2 regions of the Sphingopyxis sp. MWB1 genome follow, and region 1 is predicted to be linked to the other one. Evidence: riboswitches for the same ligand, from Rfam matches in the RefSeq annotation. Region 1 holds a riboswitch; the other holds the start of a gene.
The links. Region 1 has a riboswitch for cobalamin ahead of metE (5-methyltetrahydropteroyltriglutamate--homocysteine S-methyltransferase). Riboswitches for the same ligand answer to the same signal wherever they lie in the genome.
Positions count from the first base shown of each region.

Region 2: it holds a riboswitch for cobalamin, as region 1 does, so the genes downstream of both, JV18_RS0103410 (TonB-dependent receptor plug domain-containing protein) here and metE (5-methyltetrahydropteroyltriglutamate--homocysteine S-methyltransferase) in region 1, are expected to answer to the same signal.

Region 1 covers NZ_JQFJ01000002.1:2,424,779-2,432,580, reverse strand. Annotated here, with positions in the region: gene JV18_RS0112150 (NAD-glutamate dehydrogenase) at 1-303, opposite strand, end outside; gene JV18_RS0112145 (hypothetical protein) at 473-1,771, opposite strand; gene JV18_RS0112140 (TetR/AcrR family transcriptional regulator) at 1,871-2,479, opposite strand; gene JV18_RS0112135 (SDR family NAD(P)-dependent oxidoreductase) at 2,578-3,318, shown strand; gene JV18_RS0112130 (tautomerase family protein) at 3,493-3,717, opposite strand; gene JV18_RS0112125 (nuclear transport factor 2 family protein) at 3,721-4,116, opposite strand; gene gstA (glutathione transferase GstA) at 4,113-4,721, opposite strand; gene JV18_RS0112115 (winged helix-turn-helix transcriptional regulator) at 4,850-5,227, shown strand; cobalamin riboswitch at 5,281-5,498, shown strand; gene metE (5-methyltetrahydropteroyltriglutamate--homocysteine S-methyltransferase) at 5,614-7,802, shown strand, end outside.
Region 2 covers NZ_JQFJ01000002.1:529,389-537,190, forward strand. Annotated here, with positions in the region: gene JV18_RS14560 (PilZ domain-containing protein) at 1-372, opposite strand, end outside; gene cobO (cob(I)yrinic acid a,c-diamide adenosyltransferase) at 670-1,278, shown strand; cobalamin riboswitch at 1,363-1,548, shown strand; gene JV18_RS0103410 (TonB-dependent receptor plug domain-containing protein) at 1,693-3,663, shown strand; gene JV18_RS14565 (hypothetical protein) at 3,663-4,229, shown strand; gene JV18_RS0103420 (DUF1636 domain-containing protein) at 4,231-4,641, shown strand; gene cobT (nicotinate-nucleotide--dimethylbenzimidazole phosphoribosyltransferase) at 4,638-5,654, shown strand; gene JV18_RS0103430 (histidine phosphatase family protein) at 5,651-6,232, shown strand; gene JV18_RS0103435 (adenosylcobinamide-GDP ribazoletransferase) at 6,229-6,966, shown strand; gene JV18_RS0103440 (threonine-phosphate decarboxylase) at 6,963-7,802, shown strand, end outside.

The DNA.
Region 1 (7,802 bases):
GACCTGCGACACCGAATCGACCAGAAAGGGCATATCGTCATTGATGACGGCCAGACGCATGCGGCGATCCGTGCCGTCAGCGGCAAGCGGTTCCAGCAGCAGCGAGGGCGTCGCCGCCTGTCGCATCAGTGATGCGCGGGCGGCAAAGGCACCGGCCTCGGCCAGCGCGGCCTTGTCCATATCATCGCCTTCGCCCGGCAGCGCGCTGCCTTGCAAAGCGGCTCGATAGGCCTTGGCGATATGGAGGGGAATGTCGGGGGTGGCTTCGGGGGAGGAATCGTCCGCTCGGGGGGCGTCGGACATATTTTCAGACATGGGTCAACATCCGTAACAATGGCGCGGGGTTCACCAGGATCGGCGGACCCTTTCGCTACGGCCACCCTATGCGCCCACCGCGCGCGAGGCTCAAGGCCTGCAGCGCCGCGCGCATAAAATTATTTCAATTTTTGGTCTCGTCGTTGCGCTGTGCAGGTCATTCGCCGTTGGCAAGCGGCTTGGCCTTTTTGGCCAGCCGTTCGACCAGCGCCGGATCGTCATCGGCGCGCGCGACAATTCCCACCTGGCCATCGGCCATGCTGCGCGCGATCAGGAGGACGAACTCCGCCTCTCCCGCATCATGTTTCAGCATCGCCGCAGGGCGGGCTTCGCGCAGCGCGTTTAATGCCTTGGCCGAATGGCGGCGCGGGGCCGCACGGCTACGGCGCAGGGCGCGCACATCCTTGACCAGCCCTTTCAGGCCGCCGGCATAATTTTCCAGATAGGCAGCCAACTCGCCGCGCCCGACATTGGCTTCGCCCGCATGGGTCAAGGCACAGGCATATTCAGCCAGCCGCGTCTTGTCATAATCGGCGCCAAAGACCAGCTTGACCACCGGCGTCATCGGTGCGCGCGCCTGGACGCCCAATCCCGCATCGCGCAGCAAGGCTGCGAAATCATCGGGATGGCTTTGCGCTGCAAGTGCAAAATCCCAGGCCGTTCCGACGGCCTGATACAGCGCCGCGCGGCTGCGACTATCGGCCTGGTACGCGCGGGCGGCGGTTTCGCGAGCAAGCGCAAGCCAGTCGGAAAGCGCTGCATCGGGCGCAACCGGCGTCGACGGCGCCCCAGCGTCGTCCCCCAATGCGCCAAAGCCCGGTGCGGCTTCCTCGATCCCCTGTCCCGAAACAGGGCCGTCGGCCCATATCGGTGCGGGCGCCGTCAGCGGAGCCGCGCTGCGAAGCGCCTGCTCAACCGACAATTGCAATTCGGCTTCCTGGTCGGCGGGTGCTACTTCCTTCCAGTTGATCACGCCCAGAATGAAGTCGATCGTATCGTCGTCGGAGGAAAAGGGCAGCAAAATGCCGCGGTACATGATCGTCATGCCGCGCTCATTTTCAAACTCCGCCTCAAAACCGATGGGCGAACGATTGGCGATGATCTGAAGATAATGGTCGGTCAGCCGTGACAGCAGCGACCGCCCCGGAATCTGGCTGATATAATGAACATCGTCGCCGATCTCGGATTCAGCGCGCAACTTTTCGCCGATAAAGGCCAGCCCCGGATTTTCGACACCGCTGGTGAAATCAAGAAGCACCGCATTGGCGCCGAAATCGGCGCGATCGAGGTTCAGATCCTCAACCGAAGGATAGCTGCGGTCGCCCAGCAAGGAAGCCCAATAATTATAGGCCCGAACCTGCATCCGCCGTTCATCGACGCCCACGACCGGGGGGGCGTCGATTGCGCCGTCATCCTGGCCGTGGTTGCCCGAAAGCAGACCGCGCATGCTGTCCATCACCTATCCCCAGTCGCAAATATCGCCGACGGTGATGCACCCGAATTGGTAAAAGCCGCGTAAACGATAAAGGCGATACGCGGCTCTTTCCGTGCCTGTTCAGTCGGGCTCGCCCATCCAGCGGTCCCATCCCAGCATCGCACCCCGCGCCACCGCTAGCAGCGTATCGCGGTCCGCCCCGTCGCGCACCATGACCGACATGCCGCTCTGAACGGTGAGGTAAAAAGCCGCGGCTTCTTCGACCGGAAAGTCGGGCGGCAGCTGCCCCTCTTCGACTCCGCGGCGGAGACGGGCGGCCAGTTCGCGCAAATTGGCGCGGCGACGCCCATGCAATTCACGATGCGCCGCACTGTCTTGATCGACCGCAAAGGGCGCGCCCAGCACCACCATGCATCCCGGCGGATCACCGGGCACCGAATAGGCCTCCGCCGTCGCCAGCAGAAAATGAGCGATCGCGTCGCGCACGTCGGGGCGGCTGGTCAGGCTTTGCCAAATATCCTGTCCATGATGCCGGCAATAATGATCCACGGCTTCGCAGAACAGCGCGTCCTTGCTGCCAAAGGCAGCATAAAGACTGGGGGCGTTGATCCCCATCGCGCGAGTCAGTTCGCCAAGGGGCGCGCCATAGCCCTGGCGCCAGAATAAATGCATCGCACGGTCCAGTGCCTGGGTGCGATCAAAGCTGCGTGGACGGCCACGTTCCGCCATATCCTACCTTTCTGTATCAGTTGATACATATTTCGATTGACATGTTTTTGCAAGCCTGCCTATTTATGTATCAATCACTACATAAATAGGCAGGCAATATGATGAAACTTGCTGGAAAACGCGCCTTTATCACCGGCGGAAGTCGCGGTATCGGCGCCGCCATCGCCCGGCGGCTGGCGGAAGATGGCGCCGATGTCGCGATCAGCTATGCATCATCCGCCGACGCGGCAGACGGCGTGGTACATGCGATCAAGGCCATGGGGCGCCGGGCGCTCGCCATCGCCGCCGACAATCGCGATGCCGCGGCGGTCAAACAGGCGGTGGACCAAGCGGCCCAGACGCTCGGCGGCCTCGACATTCTCGTCAACAATGCGGGCATCTTCATCGCGGCGCCCGTGCCGACAATGGCCTTGGAGGATTTCGACGCCACAATGACGGTGAACCTGCGCGCGCCCTTCATCGCCATCCAAGCCGCCCTGCCGCATATGAGCGAAGGCGGACGCATCATCGGAATTGGCAGCAATCTGGCCCTGCAGGCGCCGATCGCGGGGATTGCCGCTTATGCCGCAAGCAAAGCCGGGCTGACGATGTTCAACCAGGCGCTGGCCCGCGACCTTGCCCCGCGCGGCATTACCGTCAACACCGTACATCCCGGTTCGACCGATACCGATATGAACCCGGCGAGCGGCGATCATGCCCCCGACCAGATCGCGCGCACCGCGGCCAAACGCTATGGCACCCCCGACGATATCGCATCGGCGGTCGCCTATCTGGCCAGCCCCGAAGCAGGGTCGATAACCGGCACCGCGCTTCTCGTCGACAATGGCGCAAATGCATGACCCGCTGGGCGGGGGGGGGGGCGTAGCTCGGCGCGGACACCGCCATCATGGTGGTGTGCGAATTTGCTGCCCTGCCCCCGTTCATCAGTCTCGCGGCAATCCGCCCACCGCCCTAGCGGCCGCCACATTGGCCCTTGCTGTCCTCGCTCTTCTCGCTAGCTGGCACACCATCCGCTAGCCCTTGCTCCGGCGCCGAAATTCGGGAACCGGCAGGCCGCCTATTCCCCAATTGTCGAGTTCGACCTCGTCGATCACCACCATGGTCGCGGCGGGGTCCTTGCCCAGCACCTCTTGTAGCAGCCGGGTGGTGCCCGCTATCAGTTCAGCCTTTTCGGCGCGCGATGGGCCTCTGCCTTCGGGACCGCCTTCGCGCGTCACTTGAATCAGGATATAGGGCATGGATCAGGCCTCCCGCGCATGCGCGTCATAGGTGAAAATCTTGGCGGCGATGCGCCAGCCGGGGGCCCCGCCCACATCGCGAACAAGGGTCAGAAAATCGAGATAGTCGCGGCCCATCATGGCCATGCGCGCCGTGACCCGCGCCATGCGCTCCCCGCCAAAGCCGATCTCCAGCACCGCGCCATTATTTTTCTCGCCGCGCATGGCCGGCGGCTCGCGCTGGTCGATCCGCGCCATATAGGCCTCAAGATCGAGCGTGAAATCATCGCCCGCACCTGCCGACACATAGGTGAGGCTGGGGTGAAAAAGAGGGCGCAGCGCAGCGCTGTCGGCGCGGTAGAGCCCGTCGAAATAGGCGGTCATCAGCTGCTGCACCGCTTCGAAATCGGCACGGCTCAAGGACGCAGCCCTTCGCCCTGCATCGCCGCGCGAACCGCCGGGCGCTCGGCAATGCGCTGATGATGCGCGGCCAGATGCGGCCAGGGATCAAGCGTCATGCCGGTAAAGCCCGTCCAATTGGCGACAACGAACAAATAGGCGTCGGCGACGGTGAAATGCTCCCCGACGACATAGTCCCGCCCATCGGCGAGCCATGCTTCGACATGCGCGAGCTTTTGCGCGACCTCGGCACGGGCCGCCTGCTGGTCGGCTTCGTTCGCGCCGGGCCGGAACAGCGGCTTGAAGGCGCGATGTAGCTCGGACGAGGTAAAGATGAGCTGCTCGACCATGCGCGCCCGCTCGCGGCTGGCGAGCGGCGCGAGCACGCCTGCTCCGGCCTGATCGGCAAGATAGAGGAGAATGGCCGGTCCTTCGGTCAATATCTCCCCGTCTGCAAGGGCCAGCGCGGGAACATAGCCCTTGGGATTGATGGCGCGATAATCCGCGCCGCTGGCCGTGGCGCCCTTCACCGTATCGACCGCCTCCAGCGTGAAATCGGCGGCCATTTCCAAAAGCGCGATATGGCTGGCCAGCGAACAGGCCCCCGCCTTGTAAAACAGCTTCATGACGCATCATCCTTTCGTGCAATTCAGGCTGTGCGCGGCGATGCCGGACATAGTTACCTTTGACAACATGATAACCATTGGTTACTTGAAGAAATGCGTTACTCCACAGAAACCAGGTAACCCGCATCATGCCGCTCAAAATGCGCCGCAATCAGGTCCCTCGCCCGCCCGAACCCTGTATGTTGACCGAATGTATGGCGGTCATCGCCGGGGCCTGGGCGCCCAATGTCATCTGGTCGCTGCGCGCCGGGCCGCGCCGCTTCAGCGAGTTGCGCGTCGATATACCGCCCATATCGGCCAAAGTGCTGTCCGCCCGCCTGTCCGAACTGGAGGCCAAGGGCGTGCTGCTGCGCCATGTCCGGCGCACCTCGCCCCCGTCCACCGAATATGAGCTGACGCCGCTCGGCTTCGAACTCATCCCGGCGCTCGATGCCATTGTTGCGGTTGGCCACCGGCTGAAAGCACTTCAGAAAAGCGGGCCACCCAAAGCCGCGCACACCTCCTAAAGCAAGATATAAAGAAATCTTTATATCTTGATTGACAGGCGCGATGGCATGTCTATGCTTCACCCTGTCGAGGTTCTTCGCGCGCCCTTTCGGCATGCAAAGCTAAGACGGGAAGCCGGTGCGCCTTTCGGGGCAAGGCCGGCGCTGCCCCCGCAACTGTAAGCGGTGAGCGGCGGTCATCATGTGTCACTGGTTCGGCAAGGAACCGGGAAGGCCCGACCGTATGCTTTGACCCGCGAGCCAGGAGACCTGCCTCGTCAGATACGTCCTCCGGCGGGGTGTCCGGTCAGGCCGCAAGCATGGCTGCGTCCGACCTTGCCGTCTGGGCGCGGGGCCCTGTGCCTGCTCGCCTGCCGAACCCTTGCCTTCATGCAAGGTGCCAGAAAATGACTGTCAGCGTTGCCACTCTTGGCTTTCCCCGCATCGGCCTTCGCCGTGAACTGAAATTCGCGCTCGAAAGCTATTGGGCGGGCAAATCGTCCCGCGCCGATCTCGACAATGCCGCCGCCGGGCTGCGCCTTGCGCATTGGGCGCGGCAAAAGGCGCTGGGTGCCGATATTCTGCCTTCCAATGATTTCTCGCTCTACGACCATGTGCTCGACACCAGCGCGCTGATCGGCGCGATTCCCGCGCGCTATGGCTGGGACGGCGATCGGGTCGATATCGACACCTATTTCGCGATGGCGCGCGGCGCGCCGGGGGATGGGGACCGCACAGGCTGCGGCCATGCCCATGACAGAACCGCGCAGGAAATGACCAAATGGTTCGACACCAACTATCATTATATGGTCCCCGAACTCACCGCCGGACAGCGTTTCCGCATCGCCTCGACCAAGATTTTCGACGAATTTGAGGAGGCAAAGGCGCTGGGCTATGCCACCCGCCCGGTGCTGCTCGGCCCCGTCTCCTATCTGATGCTGGCGAAGGGCAAGGCGGTCGAACCGCTGGCGCTGCTTCCCGCTTTGCTCGACATTTATGGGGAAATATTGGCGCGGCTGGCGAAAGCGGGGGCCGAATGGGTCCAGATCGACGAGCCCTGTCTCGTTCTCGATTTGACAAGCGAACAGCGCAACGCCTTTGAACGCGCCTATGCCCGCCTCGCAACCTCCGGGCCAAAGCTCATGCTCACCACCTATTTTGGCGGGCTTGGCGACAATCTTGGTCTGGTCGCGGGACTTCCCGTCCACGGCCTCCACCTTGATCTTGTCCGCGCGCCCGAACAACTCGAACCCGTGCTTGAAAAGTTGCGACCGCATGTGCTTCTTTCGCTTGGCGTCATCGACGGTCGCAATATCTGGCGCGCCAACCTGCCTGCGCTTTACTGGCGATTGAAGGAGCATGCCGCAAAGCGCGACCTGATCCTTGCCCCCTCCTGCTCGCTGCTTCATGTGCCCGCCGACCTCGCGCTTGAAACCGGGCTTGATCCGGAAATCGCGCAATGGCTCGCTTTTGCCGCGCAGAAAATCGAGGAGCTGGCTGCTCTCGCCATGGCGCTCAACGAAGGCGAGGATGCGAGCTTCTCCGCTTTTTCCGCCTCACGCATCGCCGCCGTCGCCCGTCAGACCTCGACGCGCATCCACAATCCGGATGTGGCAGCCCGGCTGGCGACGCTTGGCGAAAGCGACACAAGCCGCGCTTCCCCCTTCGCCGAACGCCGCAAATTGCAACAAAGGCGGCTGCGCCTTCCCGCCTATCCGACGACGACCATCGGCTCCTTCCCCCAGACGGCCGAGGTGCGAAAGGCGCGCGCCGCGCACCGGCGGGGCGAAATGGACGATGCCGCCTATGCCCAATATCTGCGCGTCGAAACCCGCGCCGCAGTGAAATGGCAGGAGGAAATCGGCCTCGACGTCCTGGTTCACGGCGAATTTGAACGCAATGACATGGTGCAATATTTCGGCGAGCAGCTTTCGGGCTTTGCTTTCACGCGGGCGGGCTGGGTGCAAAGCTATGGCTCGCGCTGCGTCCGACCGCCGATCCTTTATGGCGATGTATCGCGCCCCGCGCCGATGACCGTCGACTGGTGGCGCTATGCCCAGGATCAGACCGACAAGCCGGTAAAGGCCATGCTCACCGGCCCCGTCACCATCCTCAACTGGTCCTTTGTCCGCGACGATCAGCCGCGCGCGGTCAGCTGCCGCCAGATTGCCCTTGCGATCCGCGACGAGGTGCAGGATCTGGAAGCCGCGGGCGCCGCGATCATTCAGATTGATGAAGCCGCGTTGCGCGAAGGCCTGCCGCTGCGCCGTAGCGAATGGCAGGCTTATCTGGACTGGGCGGTCGAAAGCTTTCGCCTCACCTCGTCGGGCGTACGCGATGATGCGCAGATCCACACCCATATGTGCTATTCGGAGTTTAACGACATCATCCGCGCCATCGGTGCCATGGACGCCGATGTCATCTCGATCGAAACCGCGCGTTCGCAGATGGAATTGCTCGACGCCTTCGCCAGCTATTCCTATCCGAACGAGGTCGGCCCCGGCGTCTATGACATTCACAGTCCGCGCATTCCCGCGACGGATGAGATGATGCAGCTTTTGTCGCTGGCGGGGAAACATGTCCCAGCCGAGCAAAT
Region 2 (7,802 bases), 1.9 Mb from region 1:
CAGGCGCGGCTGGCGATAGCCGGTAGCGCGCTGTTCGGCGGCAAGCTGTTTCAGCGTTTCGGCGACATCGACTTCGGCGTCAAAGGCAACGCCGCAGCGTCCCTCCTTGGCCCAGACAACCTTGCCGCTGACCACCACCGTATCGGAAAGGGCGATGCTGAGATGTTCCCCAACGGTGATCGGGACATCAGCGGCAAGCATCAATCCGCGGTTCGACATGTTGCGCACTCGCCACAGACCGACATCGGCTTCGCGCGTGACCTTGGCGATACGCCAGACGGTACGATAGCGGTCGCCGCTGCGCCGTTCCTGCGCGGGCGGGATGGTTTCGGGACGATAAGGGTCTGCGTTGGGGGGGGACGCATCATTCATGGCATGATCCTCATGCAAGGCGGCAATGGAGCGCAGGGAAGGGATGATCGGCAAATGGCTGTGACAAAGCCCAACTCATTGCTTCACGTCCTTCCACGACGGTCCTGATCGGTCCGGCGGACAGGATTTTTCGCCGACCACACCGCCTTCCGGGGGGAAAGGATGCTGACCCACTATGATTAATTTTCTCATCCTGTCCAATATAACGGTGCTACAACGGTGACATTAAATGTTAAAATGGGCCTATTCGCATATCGTTAATGTCGCAATGCTTTTGCGCCCATATTCGGAATAAAAATGAAAAATCGTTCGGAAATTCAGCACCATGACCGCATGAAGAAAGTGCAGGCGGCCCAAGCGCGCAAGCTGGCGCGCAAGACGGTCGAGAAAGGGTTAATCATCGTCCATAGTGGAAATGGTAAAGGGAAAAGCTCTGCCGCTTTCGGCCTGGCAATCCGCGCAATGGGACATGGAATGAAGGTGGGCGTGGTGCAGTTCATCAAGGGCGCGATGACCACCGGCGAGAAGGCGATGTTCGATCAGTTTCCCGCGCTGGTCGAGTTCAAGCCGATGGGCGAGGGCTTCACCTGGGATACGCAGGACCGCGCCCGCGACATGGCGGTCGCGGCCGCTGCATGGGAAGAAGTGAAGCGCATGATCGCCGATCCCTCCTATGCCATGGTGATTGCCGATGAGCTTAATATCGTGCTGCGATATGATTATCTGCCGCTCGATGACGTGCTGGAAACCCTGGCCGCCAAGCCCGCCATGAAACATGTCGTCATCACCGGACGCCATGCACCGGAGGCACTGATCGACGCCGCCGATCTGGTGACGGAGATGCGACTGGTGAAGCATCCCTTTCGCGAACAAAATGTGAAGGCGCAGGCAGGAATCGAATTCTAGCCTGTCGCCCCTCGTTGCTGCCGAGTCCCCTTTTTCTTCCTCCTATTGCAACGCAGCAATTGACCGGATGGGGCGGTTCGATGTAACGCCCCGCCCGCGACAGGTTCCCCCATCGGGGGGATTAAAAGGGAACGGGAAAAACCCGGCTGCCCCTGCAACTGTATGCGGCGAGCCCCAGGCCAGACGCCATTGGACCCGAAAGGGACCGAGAAGGCGGCCCGGCGGCGCTGACCCGCAAGCCAGGAGACCTGCCCGTCGCCGTCGTCTTTCGCGCGGACAGGGTGTGCCGGGCGAACGGGGGTGAACCCGCATGACGACAGGTTTGGTCGCCCTAGGGCGGAGTGAATGAGGTGTGCCCATGACAGGCCGCAGCATCAGCTTCGCGCGTGGGCGCCTTTGTCGATAGGGTATCAAATGCTGCGTAATATCATCTGCAATTCCGTCTCGCTCGGCGCCCTTGCACTGAGCTTTCCTGTGTTGGCGCAGGACGGGAGCGCCATGTCCACCACCAGTTCGGTCGTTGCCGCGGCTACCGATTCGATCATCGTCACAGCGACGCGCACGCCGGTCGATGTTGACGAGATTCCCGCATCGATCGCGGTCCTCGACAAGGCCGCCATCGACCGGGCGCAGGATCTGGGGGTGACCGAATTGCTGCTGCGCACCCCCGGCGTCTCCTATTCACGCAACGGCGGCTATGGCACGGCGACCTCGCTGCGCATCCGCGGCGCCGAAGCAGAACATACGGTCGCGGTGATCGACGGGGTGAAGCTCAACGATCCCTCCTCGACCGCGGGCGGTTATAATTTCGCCAATCTGATGGTCGGCGATATCGACCGGATCGAAATATTGCGCGGGCCGCAGTCGATCCTGTGGGGCAGTCAGGCGATTGGCGGGGTCGTCAATATTGTCACCGCTTCGCCCGAAAAATCGCTGGAGGGCAGTTTCGACATTGAAGCCGGATCGCGCGAGACGGTCAGCGCCCGCGCCGCCATCGGCGGACGGACCGGGCCCCTCGCCTGGCGCGTCGGCGCGCAGCATTTCACCACCGAAGGCATTTCGGCGCTTCGTCCCGAATTCGGCGGCGGCGAACGCGATGGCTATCGCAACAGCAATGTGTCGGGGCGCGCCGAACTCGCGCTGACGGAGAATGTGAGCGTCGATCTGCGAGGCTATTATGCCAAGGGCCGCAATGAATTTGACGGCTTCATGGGCGACAGCGCCGACTATGGCATCAACCGCGAATTTGTGGGCTATGCGGGGTTGAATTTCGACCTGCTCTCGGGGCGTTTCCGCAATCGCATCGCTTATGCCTATACCGATACCAACCGCGACCATTTCAACCCTGACCGCGAACGCCAGCGCAGCTATGAGGCCGATGGCCGCAACAAGCGCTGGGAATATCAGGGTGTGTTCGACCTCGCCGATGCGGTGACCGCGACCTTTGGGCTGGAAAATGAGCGTTCGTCTTTCAAGAGCCGTTCGCCTTCGGCCTCGGCCGCGACGCCGCTTCCGCCCTTTTCGCGGGGCGAGGCGGAAATCACCAGCCTCTATGGCCAACTCAGCGTTCAGCCGCTGGACGGCCTGACGCTGACAGGCGGGGTGCGCCATGACGACCATGAACGCTATGGCGGCAAGGCGCTGTTCGCAGCGGGCGGCGCTTGGCAGCTGGGCACCGGCACGATCCTGCGCGCAAGCTACGGCGAGGGCTTCAAGGCGCCGTCGCTTTATCAGCTGTTCAGCGATTATGGGAATGTCACGCTGGACCCCGAAAGGGCGCATGGCTGGGAAGCGGGGGTAGAGCAGCGGCTGCTCGACGACCGCCTCTCGCTTGGCGCTTCCTGGTTTGACCGGACGACCACCAACCAGATCATCTACAATGGCTGTGCGCCCGGCAGCAGCGATCCGCTCTGCTTTGTACCCGGCGATCCGACGACGCCGCGCTGGGGCTATTATCTGAACCTTGCGCGCAGCGAAGCGCATGGGATCGAGGCGATCGCGGCGCTGAACATCGGCAGGCTATTGCTGGACGGCAATTATAGCTGGGTCGTGGCCGAGGACCGCTCCGCGGGCTCCGCGACGGAGGGCAATTGGCTGCCGCGCCGCCCGCGCCACAGCGCCAATGCTTCGGCCAGTTATGAACTGCCCTTTGGTCTGACCCTGGGCGCGGCGGTGCGCTGGTCGGGGAAGAGCTATGACAATGCCAGCAATGCCCGCAAGCTCGATGCCTATACACTGGTTGATCTGCGCGCTGAATATCGGTTGGCCGAGGAGGCTGAACTCTTCGCCCGGGTCGAGAATTTGTTCGACCAGGATTATATGACGACCTATCGCTACGGCACGCTCGGGCGGAGCATTTACGCCGGTATCCGGGGGCGCTTCTGATGAGGGCGCGGGCAAACGCCCCTCGCGCTGGCACCTTGTGGATAACGCTGTTCACCGGGGCGAGCACGGCGACGACGCTGCTGCTCGCCTGCGCGACGCCTTTTCCGTCGCTGGCGGCGCTGGCGGCTACGCATATGCGGTTTCGGGACGGCATGCTGCTGATGCTGCTGGCCTGGGCGGTGAGCCAGATTGTGGGCTTTGGCCTCCATGATTATCCGCGCGATTGGAGCACGCTGTGCTGGGGCGTCGGCCTTGGCACCGCTGCGCTCGCTTCGGCGGGCGGCGCCTATGCAGCGCTGCGTCATGTGCAGCTTCGCTCGATGGCGGCGCGATTGGCGGTGGCTTATGGCGCGGCTTTTGTCGCGTTCAAACTGGTCGTCGCGGCCTGGGCGCTGGTGCTGGGCGGGCTGGAGATCACGCTGGCGCCGGAATTGCTGCTGAAACAGGGATTGCGCAACGGGGCGATATTGATCGGCCTGTTCCTGCTTTACCGGACGCTCGTCGCGGCGGGGGTCCCGGCGCTTCCCCGCCCCTCCCCTTTGGTCATCAGGGCGGCGGCGGCTTGATATGCTGACGCCCGTCGAACCGGGACCGGCGGTGGTGGTGTGCAATAGCTGCCGCCACCGCCCGGACGCGCGCCACGACGATCAGGGGCAGAGCGGCGGGCAGCGCCTGTTCGACGCGCTATGCCGGGTCAAAGATGAGATGGCCGCGAGCGCGGAGGTCGCGATACAGCAGATGCCCTGCCTCTTTGCCTGCGGGGAGGCTTGCACCATTCATCTGCGCGCACCGGGGAAAATCGGCTATATTCTGGGGCGCTTCAACGGCGATGAGGAAGGCTCCGCGCGCGCGATTATGGACTATGCGGTCCATTATGCTGCAAGCGCGGAGGGGCGCGTTCCCTATGGGGACTGGCCCGAAGGCATCAAGGGGCATTTCATCGCGCGCGTGCCCCCACCGGGCTTTGTCGCCGAATGACCGCCTTTCCCACCCCGGCGGCCTTTGCAGCCGCACTTTCGGAACTGCCCGCGCCCGATGGGCATGCCCGCGCAGCGGCAGCCGCGCGGCAAGCAGAGCTTACCAAACCGCAGGGGTCGCTGGGGCGGTTGGAAGAAATCGCCCTGTTTTTCGCAGGATGGCGGGGCATTGCGCGCCCGCGCATCCATAAGGGTCGGGCGGCCATTTTCGCGGGCAATCACGGTGTGACGCGCCACGGCGTCAGCGCTTTCCCGCCTGCCGTTACCGCGCAGATGGTCGCCAACTTTGAGGCCGGGGGCGCGGCGATCAACGCGCTGGCCCGCGCCGCCGATCTCGAACTGAAAGTCGTTGCGCTCGACCTCGATCGTCCGACCGCCGATTTCAGCGAAGAAGCGGCGATGAGCGAAGCGGAGTGCCTCGCCGCCATCAATGCGGGCGCCGCAGTTGTCGAGCCAGACCTCGACCTCATCCTGTTGGGCGAAATGGGGATCGGCAACTCAACCGCCGCCGCTGCGCTGTGCGCCCGAAGCTTTGGCGGCGATGCCGCGCAGTGGGTTGGCCCCGGCACCGGCGTCGACACCGAAGGGCTAACGCGAAAAAGCGCCGTAATCGACCGCGCGCTGGCACTGCATGGGACCGCGCCACCCTCCCCCTTTGAAACATTGCGCCGTCTGGGTGGCCGCGAAATTGCGGCCATTGCCGGGGCGGCGTTGCGCGCGCGACAATTGAGAGTGCCCGTCATCCTCGACGGCTTCATCTGTTCCTCGGCGCTCGCCCCGCTCGCCGCCGCGCACGCTGCAATTACCCACCATTGTCTCGCGGGCCATTGTTCCGCCGAGCCGGGACACCGGCGCCTGCTCGACCATTTGCGACTGACACCACTGCTGACGCTCGATATGCGGCTGGGCGAAGGGAGCGGCGGCGCCGTGGCGGTGAATGTGATCCGTGCTGCGCTCGCAGCGCATGACGAAATGGCGACCTTTTCCGAGGCTGCCGTGGCATCCGGCCTGTGAAGCCCTTCGCGCTCCATTTGCTGCGGCACGGGGCGCCCGAAGTGCCGGGACTGATGCTCGGCCATAGCGATATGGCGCCGACCAGCGATGGCATTGCTGCTTGCGCCGCGCAGGTGGGCGATCTCCACTTTGAACGGATCTTGAGTTCCGACCTGGCCCGCTGCCGCCGCGCCGCCGAGCATATCGGGGCGGCGCATCATGTGGAGGCCATCATCGACCCGCGCTGGCGCGAGATGAACTTCGGCGCATGGGACGGACAGTCCGCAACCGCTCTGGACCCCGCCTTGCTTGAACGATTTTGGGCCGACCCCGATGACAGCCCGCCGCCGGAGGGTGAAAGCTGGTCGGCGCTTGTCGGGCGCGTCTCGGCGGCGCTGGCGGAACTGGCAGAGCAAGCCCCCGTGCCAACGCTGGTCGTCACCCACGCCGGCGCCATTCGCGCGGCGTTGCATCAGCTTTGCGGCTTCCCGCTGAAAAGCCTCTGGTCCTTTTCCCTGCCCTATGGCGCGCTCATCTCGCTGACTATCTGGCCCGACGGCGATCGGACAGATACGCAGATCGAAAGACTGCAGCCATGAAAGGGCTGATCGTCGCGATCCAGTTTCTGACCCGGTTGCCCACGCCGCACTTGTCGGTCTCGGGCGAAGAGTTTGCCGCATCCATGCGCTGGTTTCCCGCCGTCGGCCTGATCGTCGGGTCTCTGGTGGCCTGCGGCGGCTGGGCGGGCGCGCGGATCGACCCATGGACGGGGGCGCTGGTCGCGCTGCTGCTGTGGGTGGGCATCACCGGGGCCTTGCACCTTGACGGACTGGGGGACGTCGCCGATGCCGCCGGGGCAGCGCATAAATGGGCGGGTGACGCCGCGCGGCTGCGTGCCGTTCTCGAGGACCCGCATATGGGGAGCTTTGGCGTTTGCACACTCATCCTGCAGCTATGCGCCAAGCTGATCTTGCTCCACAGCCTGATCGCGCTCGGTACTTCTCATGCCTATGTCGCCATCGCCCTGTCCGCGTTTGGCGCGCGCATCGGGCCGTTGGTCTGGTCGCGCTGGTTGCCCGACCTACACGAAGGGCTGGCTTCGAAATTTCGCAATGTGGTCCGCCCCATTGACCTGATCCTGTGGGGGCTGCTTCTGATCGTCGCCGCGACGGCCTCCCCGGGGTTGATGCTCCTCCCGCTTTTCCTGTTCCTGTGGGGCTGGTGGCTGATCCGCCGTCTGGGCGGCCTGTCGGGCGATGGCCATGGCGCGGGAATCGAGCTGGTGGAAACGGCGCTGCTCTTTGCAGCGCTGGTCTTCTTCCAACTCGCATGAAGCGCGAATGGACCTGGCATGGCGGCGCGCTGGAGGCGGCGAAGCGCGATTTCGGCAACCGCGATACGTCATGGATCGACCTGTCGACCGGGATCAACCCCCACGGCTGGCCGGGGGCCGCGCATCTGGACATCGACTGGCAACGCCTTCCCGAACGCGATGCGATTGCTGCGCTCGAAGCAGAGGCCGCGGCCTTTTTCGGAGTCGATCCGGGTCATGTCTGCGCCGTGCCGGGAAGCGAGATCGGGCTGAGGCTGGCGGGACGCCTGATCGGCGGCGCGGCACAGCATCTTGTTCCCGCCTATCGCACCCATGGCGAGATATTCGCCGCGAGCACCCCCGTGGAATTGGACAAAGCCAAAGCCGCGACGACCGGCGACGTGCATCTTGTCCTCGCCAATCCCAATAATCCCGACGGACGGATATTGAGGCCCGATGCGGTTGAGCGCTTGCAGCCGAAGCAGGGCTGGCTGCTGGTCGATGAAGCCTTTGCCGATTGCATGCCGGATATCAGCATCGCCGCCAGGGTCCATGACACAAGGCGGCTGGCGGTCTTTCGATCCTTTGGCAAATTTTTCGGCCTTGCCGGGGTGCGGCTGGGTTTTGTCATCGCGCCGCGTCCGCTGGTTGAGGAAATGCGCGCCTTGCTGGGGGCATGGCCCGTCTCTGCCGCCGCCGTGGCAATCGGGCGGGTGGCGTGTGCCGATGCGCGCTGGATTGCGATGACGCGCGAGCGCTTGCCGCGAGAAGCCGCGCGGCTCGATGCAATGCTGGCGCGGCACGGCTTTGCGGCGGAAGGCGCCTGTCCGCTGTTCCGGCTGGTCCGGCATGTCGAA